One region of the Mesorhizobium sp. WSM1386 genome, then DNA from elsewhere that is predicted to be linked to it. Evidence: predicted binding sites of a transcription regulator. Region 1 holds the regulator's gene; the other holds the start of a gene.
What was found. The regulator PhoB, encoded in region 1, activates phosphate uptake and scavenging genes when phosphate is short. The targets are predictions, from matches to a motif close to TGTCATNNANCTGTCAT.

Region 1 (4,297 bases):
AAGCGCCAGCCGATGGCCGACGATCTGCGCCACGTCGTCGGCTCGATCCGCATGGCCGGCGATCTCGAACGCATCGGCGACCTTGCCAAGAACATCGCCAAGCGCGTCGGCACGGTCGGGCTCTCCGCCACGCCGCGCGACCTGTCGCACTCCATCGACGCGATGGCGCAGCTGGTGCTGATCCAGGTTCAAGGTGTCATCGAGGAATATGCGGCGCGCGATGCCGCCGCACTGGCCAAGCTGCGCGCCGACGACGAGCGTATCGACGTCAAATACACTTCGGTGTTCCGAGAACTGCTGACCTACATGATGGAAGATCCGCGCAACATCACCGCCTGCACGCATCTTCTGTTCTGTGCCAAGAACCTCGAACGCATCGGCGACCACGTGACCAATATCGCCGAGAATGCGTATTATGTGCTGACCGGCACGCAGCTGCCCGCCAATCGCCCGAAGCAGGACGAAACCGCGATGTCGGCGCCGGCGGCATAGCAGGGGTGACCAGCCGATGATCGCGCCACGCATCATGGTGGTGGAGGATGAGGAGCCGCTAGGGGTGCTGCTCCGCTACAATCTGGAATCGGAAGGCTACCAGGTCGAGGTGGTGACGCGCGGCGACGAGGCGGAGATCCGCCTGCAGGAGAACGTGCCCGACCTTCTGGTGCTCGACTGGATGGTGCCGGCGGTGTCCGGCATCGAACTCTGCCGGCGCCTGCGGATGCGGCCCGAGACCGAGCGGCTGCCGATCATCATGCTGACCGCGCGGGGCGAGGAGAGCGACCGCGTGCGCGGCCTGTCGACCGGCGCCGACGACTATCTGGTCAAGCCGTTCTCGACGCCGGAATTCATGGCACGCGTCAAGGCGCTGCTGCGCCGCGCCAAACCTGAAGTGCTGTCCAGCGTGCTCAAGGTCGGCGATATCGTGCTCGACCGCGAATCGCACCGCGTCTACCGCAAAAAGAGCGAGATCCGGCTCGGACCGACCGAGTTCCGCCTGCTCGAATTCATGATGCGCCATCCCGGCCGCGTGTTCTCGCGCAGCCAGTTGCTCGACAATGTCTGGGGCGAGACGATCTACATCGACGAGCGCACCGTCGACGTGCATGTCGGGCGGCTGCGCAAGGCGGTCAACAATGGCCGCATGCCGGATGTGATCCGCACGATTCGTGGGGCGGGCTACGCGATCCGGGAAGATTAGGTTCTTCGGCGCGGAAGGTTAGACAGTCGGATTTCGTGCTTAAGCCGGATCGCTTTACCTTGGCGATTCGCGAAAACGTCCATTGCTTCGTCCTCCACGGGCGGAGCAAGGAGCGAAGCGACGCGGCGTAGACCCGAGGATCCATGCCGCGACTTCGAAGCGTTGCCTCGGTGCGGAATTCTGCTCCGCTGCACTCCGTGGCCAAGGTCGCGGCATGGATCCCAGGGTCTCCGCGACGGAGCTTCGCTCCTGCTCCGCCCAGGGATGACGAAGTCGTGAGGCTTTGTCCAACCCACGGGTGTTACGATGGCTTCGATTTCACGCCACGTTCTTCCCAGCGGCGCCCCCTCTCGCCTGCGCGCCTGGCGCGAAAATTTCCTGGTCGACGAAGGTCAGAGCGCGCATGGCGCAGCCTTCGCGGATCAGCGGCAGTTCGTTCGGCTCGGTGTCGAAGGAGATCGATTCCGAGTGCTGGCCACCGGCGGTCCGGGCAATCGCCTCGCGCAAGGCCGGCTCGATCAGGTCGAAGGCGGCGGCGCTGACGCCGACCATGGCGACGGGGGCGGGATCGATTAGCGCGAACAGGCTGCCCAGGCCATAGCCGAGCGCCTCGCCGGCCTTGCGATAGGCCTGGCGCTCCGGGCCGTCCTTGTCGCGCGCCGAGGCCGCCAGCGTCCGCATGTCGGCGTCGCTGACGTCGACCGGTTCGGTGTCCTCGCCAAGCTGCCTCGCATTGCGCCAGATAGCATAGTTGCCGGCATAGGCCTCGACGCAGCCGCGCCGTCCGCAGCGGCAGAGCGCGCCGCCCGGCCGGTGGATCATGTGGCCGAACTCGCCGCCCGAGGAGTGGGTGCCGGTGAACAGTTCGCCCTTCAGCACCAGGCCCATGCCGATGCCATGCGACAACAGGATGGCGATGAAGTCGTCGCGGTAGCGCTCGGGATCGCGCCAGCGCAGCGCCACCGCCATCATGTTGCAGTCGTTTTCCATGGTGGCGGGGATGCCGAACTCGGCTTCGAATATGTCGGCGAAGGCGATGTCGGTCTGCGGCGTGATCGGCGACCACAGCATGGCGCGCGCCTCGGTGTCGGTGATGCCCTGGATGGCCAGTGCGATGCGGGCGACGCTGCGGACGTCGACGTCGGGATCGTCGATGCGGCGCCGCACGATGGCAACGCATTCGCCGATCAGCGCCTCGCGCGACATGGTCAGCGTGTCCAGCCGGCGCTGTTCCTCCGATATCACCTGGCCGGCATAGTCGATGACGGCGACCGACAGGAAATTCAGCGACAGCACCACGGTCATCACCGCCGCCGCCTCCGGGTTGAGTGTGAGGCCGACCTGCGGTCGGCCGCGTTTCAGCGACCCGGCCTCGCTCGGCTTGCCCTCGGTCAGGACGCCTTCGCCGATCAGGTCGGAGGAGATCGCCGAGATGGTCGAGTGGCTGAGACCGGTGGTGGCGGCGATCTCGGTGCGCGAAGGCTGACCGGCACGGCGCACGGCCGAGATCACCATGGCGCGGTTGCGCCGGCGCAGATCGTCGTGGCGGATTCCGACCGACATGTTTCCCACATCCTCCCGGTCGCCGCGGCCTTTCGTGCCTCCCGAAGGCCGCCAGCGAAGCCGCCAAATACTGGCAGAAGCGCCGCACGCTGTCATTATTTATTCCGGAGCTCGAAAAAAAGTCCGAGGCACCTCAAAATCCATCAGAATCATTGTTGACAGTGTTCCGGCGATGGACCAGTGTTTTTTCGAGGCTCGAAAAAATAGGGCCTTTGTGCCGGCCTTAGGGTCAGTTTGGTCGCGCCATACGCGGCGCAGGGAGGAATATCATGAAGAAATTCACAGCCGCCATCCTGGCGGGTGTCGCCATGTCGCTGACGCTTGCGTCGGTCGCGCAGGCGAAGGACAAGGTCATCGGTGTTTCCTGGTCCAACTTCCAGGAAGAGCGCTGGAAGACCGACGAGGCCGCGATGAAAAAAGCGATCGAGGCCGCCGGCGACAAGTACATTTCCGCCGACGCGCAGTCCAATCCCGGCAAGCAACTCACCGATGTCGAAAGCCTGATCTCGCAAGGCGCCAATTCGCTGATCATCCTGGCGCAGGACGCCTCGGCCATCGGCCCGGCGGTGCAGAAGGCATTGGACGAAGGCATTCCGGTCGTCGGTTATGATCGCCTGATCGAGAACAAGGACGTCTTCTACCTGACCTTCGACAACAAGGAAGTCGGCCGCTTGCAGGCCAGCGCGGTGTTCAAGGCCAAGCCGGAAGGCAACTACGTCTTCATCAAGGGCTCGGGTGCCGATCCGAATGCCGACTTCCTGTTCTCGGGCTCGATGGAAGTGCTCAAGGAAGCCATCGACAACGGCAAGATCAAGAATGTCGGCGAAGCCTATACGGACGGCTGGCTGCCCGCCAACGCCCAGAAGAACATGGAACAGTTCCTGACCGCCAACGACAACAAGGTCGACGCGGTGGTCGCGGCCAATGACGGCACCGCAGGCGGCGTCGTCGCGGCGCTGACGGCGCAAGGCCTTTCCGGCACCGTGCCGGTGTCCGGCCAGGACGGCGACCATGCGGCACTCAACCGCATCGCGCTCGGCACCCAGACCGTGTCGGTGTGGAAGGACGCGCGCGAGCTCGGCAAGAATGCCGCCGAGATCGCCTCGCAGCTGGCCGACGGCAAGAAGATGGCCGACATCGCCGGTGCGAAGGACTTCACGACGCCTGGCGGCAACACCGTCAAGTCGCTGTTCCTGACACCGGTTGCGATCACCAAGGACAATCTCAACGTGGTCATCGACGCCGGCTGGATCAAGAAGGACGAGGTCTGCGCGGGCGTCGCCGCTGGCAGCGTCGCGGCCTGCAACTGATCTCGAAGACGTCAGACAATGAAACGCCGCGGCTGCCAGGCCGCGGCGTTTTTTCAAGAAGATTTGTGTTTCCGCCGCTGGCGGGTAACTTCCAGGCTCTATTCCGGCATCCGCGCCAGACGGCAAGCCGGCGGGAGGATTTCATGACCGACACGACCTCAAATGCACCGGCCGACACCGCGCGGGCATCGGAACTTGGCGCGGTCGCCCGGTTTCTGAAGGCAAC
Region 2 (4,297 bases), 3.0 Mb from region 1:
CCCTTGATCTTCTCGATCTCGGCTTTTGCCACCTGCTTGAGAAAGGCCGTCGCGCTCTCGGCGGATATCTCGTAATGGTGCATGACGCCAAGCGGGTAGTTGGTCATCTCCATGTGCAGCCGGGCGAGGTTTCGCCAGGTGCCGCCGACGGCGTAGAAGGGCCGGCCCTGCCCGCCCTTCAACAGCTTGGCCCGCGCCAGTTCGTCGCGCGCGATCTTCTGCGCCTGGGTGAGCGAGTTCTTGGCCATGTCCTGCAGGCGCAGGCCACCGAGCGGCAGCGTTATGCCATCGCCGATCGCCTCGCCATTGACGTCGACCAGTTCGAGGCTGCCGCCGCCGAGATCACCGGCGATTCCGTTGGCCGGGTGGAAGCCGGAAATGACGCCAAGCGCCGAATAATAGGCCTCCTGGCGTCCGCTGATGACACGGATTTCGGTCTTCAGCACCTCTTCGGCGCGGTGGATGAAATCGGGACCGTTGATCGCCTCGCGGGCGGCGGCGGTGGCCAAGACATACATATGCTCGGCGCCGGCCTGGTCGGAGAGCGCACGGAAGCGGCGGAACTCCTCCATCGAGCGCGTCACCGCCTCGGGATCGAGTTTGCCGGTCGAAACGATGCCGCGGCCAAGGCCGGCCAGCATCTTTTCGTTGAACAACATGGTCGGCGAACGCGCCAGCCCCTCATAGACGACAAGGCGGATCGAATTCGAACCGATGTCGATGATGGACAACGGTCGGCGGTCCTGCAGCCGGCCCTGGGAATCAGACAGCATCAGCCGGACGCTGCGGCGTTCTTCTTGCGGCGCTTGAACTGCGCGATGCGCTTGGGCGCGTGCGACTTCAGCGCGTCACCCCGTCCCGACAGGCTCGGATTGGTCATGAAATATTCCTGTGCGTTGAACGGTTCCTCGCCCTCCTCCAGCACGACGCGCCGGGAGGTTCCATCAGCCAATACGTCGAAACTTTGCTGATTGTCCATGATGTTGCCGAGCATGATCTGGCCAAGGACCTGTTCATGCACAGTTGGATTGGTGATCGGCACCATGGTCTCGACGCGGCGGTCGAGATTGCGCGGCATGAGATCGGCCGAGGAGATGTAGACGATCGCTTCGTCCGAGGGCAGGCCATGGCCATTGCCGAAGCAATAAATGCGGCTGTGCTCGAGGAACCGGCCGACGATCGACTTCACCCTGATGTTTTCCGACAGCCCTGGAACCTGAGGCCTGAGGCAACAGATACCGCGTACGACGAGGTCGATCTCGACGCCGGCGCGGCTGGCATCATAGAGCGCATCGATGATGATCGGGTCGACAAGCGCGTTCATCTTCATCCAGATGCGCGCCGGCTTTCCGTCCAGCGCGTGGGCGACTTCGGCGGAAATGTGCTTCAGGATGCGGCTTCTCAGCGTGAAGGGCGAGATCGCCAGCCGCATTTCATCGGTCGGCTCGGCGTAGCCGGTGATGAAATTGAACAGCTGGGCGACGTCGCGGGCGATCGTCGGATCGGTGGTGAAGAAGGACAGGTCGGTGTAGATGCGCGCGGTGACCGGATGGTAGTTGCCGGTGCCCAGATGCACGTAGTTGCGCAGCTTGCCGTCCTCGCGGCGCACAACCAGCGACATCTTGGCGTGGGTCTTGAGTTCGAGGAAACCGAACACGACCTGCACGCCGGCGCGCTCCAGATCGCGCGCCCAGCGGATGTTGGCTTCCTCGTCGAAACGGGCCTTGAGCTCGACAAGCGCGGTCACCGACTTACCGGCCTCGGCCGCATCGACCAGCGCGCGCACGATCGGGCTGTCGTTGGAGGTGCGGTAAAGCGTCTGCTTGATCGCCACCACCTCGGGGTCGGCCATGGCCTGACGCAGGAACTGCACCACGACGTCGAAGGATTCATAGGGGTGGTGGACGATGATGTCCTTCTCGCGGATGGCGGCAAAACAGTCGCCGCCATGCTCGCGGATGCGCTCGGGAAAGCGCGGATTGTAGGGCGTGAACTTCAGGTCGTCGCGGGCGACCGCCACGATCTCGGAGATCTGGCTGAGCGCCAACGGGCCGGTGAGCACGCTGATGCGGCTCGACGAGACGCCAAGCTCTCCGGCAACGAAGTCGCGCAATTCGCCGGGCATCAGCTTGTCGAATTCGATGCGGATCACCGAACCGCGACGGCGGCGCTTCAGCGCCGTCTCGAACAGGCGCACGAGGTCTTCCGATTCCTCCTCGACCTCGATGTCGCTGTCGCGGATGATGCGGAATGTGCCGGAACCCTTGACCTCATAGCCGGGGAACAGCTTGCCGATATAGAGGCCGACCGCCTCTTCCAGCGGGATGAAGCGGACATGGTGCTTGCGATCCGGAAGGCGGATGAAGCGCTTCAGCGCCACCGGCAGGCGCAAGAGCGCGCTCATCTCCTCGCCATTCTTGCGATGGCGAAGCTGCAGCGCCATCGAGAAACCGAGATTGGGAATGAACGGGAATGGATGCGCCGGGTCGATCGACAACGGCGTCAGCACCGGAAACACCTGGTCCTGGAAATGCTCTTCCAGCCAGGCCTTCTCATCCTTGGTCAGCGCATCCCGCGTAATGGTCTCGATGCCTTCCTTGTTGAGCAGCACGGTCAGCGCCGATAGGCTCTTCTGCTGGTCTTCCTGCAGCCGCTCGACCTCGCGCAGCAGCTGTTCGAGCTGCTGTTCGGGCGTGCGGCCGTCAGGGCTCTTCAAGACGATGCCCTCGCGCACCTGGCCGGCGAGGCCGGCGACACGGACCATGAAGAACTCGTCGAGATTGGCGGCCGAGATCGACAGGAAGCGGACGCGCTCCAGCAGCGGGTGATTGGTGTTCAGCGATTCCTCGAGCACGCGGCGATTGAACTGCAGCCAGGAAAACTCGCGATTGACGAAACGGTCTGGATTGCCGCCCTCCGGGCTTGCCGCCTCGACATTGATGAATTCGCTCTGCACCGGCTTCAGTTCGTTCATTGTTCCTGCTCTTCCCACCAGCTCGGCCGGTTAACCGGCTTAACTTATCCTCTGACAGGCTTTTGCGACAGTTTGATTTCATCGATCTTGCAAAGAGACCTGTTATGATCCAGATGCATGCGAGACTGCGTTAAGGAGACGACGATGGCAGGCGGTTCCATTCCCCATTTCCAGAACGATGCGGGCTTTCCGGCAATCGACATCGGTGTCAAGGAATTCATGTGCACGGGCGCCAACCCGCCTTTCGACCATCCGCATGTGTTTCTCGACATGGGCGACGACAATGAGAAGGTCTGCCCCTATTGCTCGACGCTCTACCGCTATTCGCCGAAGCTGAAGGCCACGGAAACGCTGCCGGCGGGCTGCCTTTACATCGACCAGGCCGCCTGATCCTTCCGCGACGGGCCTGATGGACGACAAGCGGCAAGTCGTCATCGCAGGAGCGGGCGTTGCCGGGCTGACCGCGGCGCTTGCCTTCGCCGAACGCGGCTATCCCGTGCAGGTGTTCGAACAGGCGCAGCGGCTGGAGGCCGTGGGAGCCGGCATTCAGCTTTCCCCCAACGCGACACGCATCCTGCGCCAACTCGGCGTGCTCGACCGGCTGCTGCCGGCCGCGGTGCGGCCTGAGGCCGTGGTGCTGAAGGACGCAAAGACGTTGCGCGAACTGGCGCGTGTCCCCCTCGGGCAAGCCGCCGAAGAACGCTGGGGCGCGCCTTATCTCGTCGCCCACAGAGCCGATCTGCAGAGCGCGCTGACCGCACACGTCGCCGAAAGCCCGAATATTCAGCTGGTCAAGGGTGCGCGCGTCAGCGGCTTTGCCACAGGCGACCATGGTGTGACGGCGACGCTGGAGACGGACGGGGAGACGGACGGCAAGATCGTCCAGTCGCAGGGCTTCCTTCTGGTCGGCGCCGACGGCGTGTGGTCGTCCGTGCGCGCGGTTGTCGATCGGGCTCGGGAGGGATCGTCAAGAAGCCGTTTTTCCGGCGAACTGGCCTGGCGCACGACCGTCGCCGCCGATAGCGACGCCGGACAAGCCTTTGCCGCGATTGGGGCGGCTGATTGTGTCACGACTTTTCTGCATCCGGGATTCCACATGGTCGCCTACCCCGTCAGCAAGGGCGATGCCTTCAACCTTGTCGCCTTCACCAAAGGCGAGCGCATTGCCGAGGATTGGTCGGGTCGTGCCGATCCCGTCATCCTCACCAATGCAATGAGCGGCACGGCGGCAGCCCTTGCAAGACTGGTCGAAATGGCCGGCCCGTGGCTGACCTGGCCGCTCCACACAGTCGACCAGAAGCAGCACTGGACGATACCAACCGG

Region 2: AC0NIH_RS25245 (RNA degradosome polyphosphate kinase) is a predicted target of PhoB. The motif match lies at 3,039-3,055, and genes of this name have one in related genera.

Annotation. Positions count from the first base shown of each region.
Region 1 covers NZ_CM148373.1:1,411,556-1,415,852, forward strand. Annotated here, with positions in the region: gene phoU (phosphate signaling complex protein PhoU) at 1-492, shown strand, start outside; gene phoB (phosphate regulon transcriptional regulator PhoB) at 509-1,198, shown strand; gene AC0NIH_RS06925 (ROK family protein) at 1,517-2,761, opposite strand; gene xylF (D-xylose ABC transporter substrate-binding protein) at 3,031-4,071, shown strand; gene AC0NIH_RS06935 (sugar ABC transporter permease) at 4,215-4,297, shown strand, end outside.
Region 2 covers NZ_CM148373.1:5,134,601-5,138,897, forward strand. Annotated here, with positions in the region: gene ppx (exopolyphosphatase) at 1-773, opposite strand, end outside; gene AC0NIH_RS25245 (RNA degradosome polyphosphate kinase) at 773-2,974, opposite strand; gene AC0NIH_RS25250 (zinc-finger domain-containing protein) at 3,119-3,364, shown strand; gene AC0NIH_RS25255 (FAD-dependent monooxygenase) at 3,384-4,297, shown strand, end outside.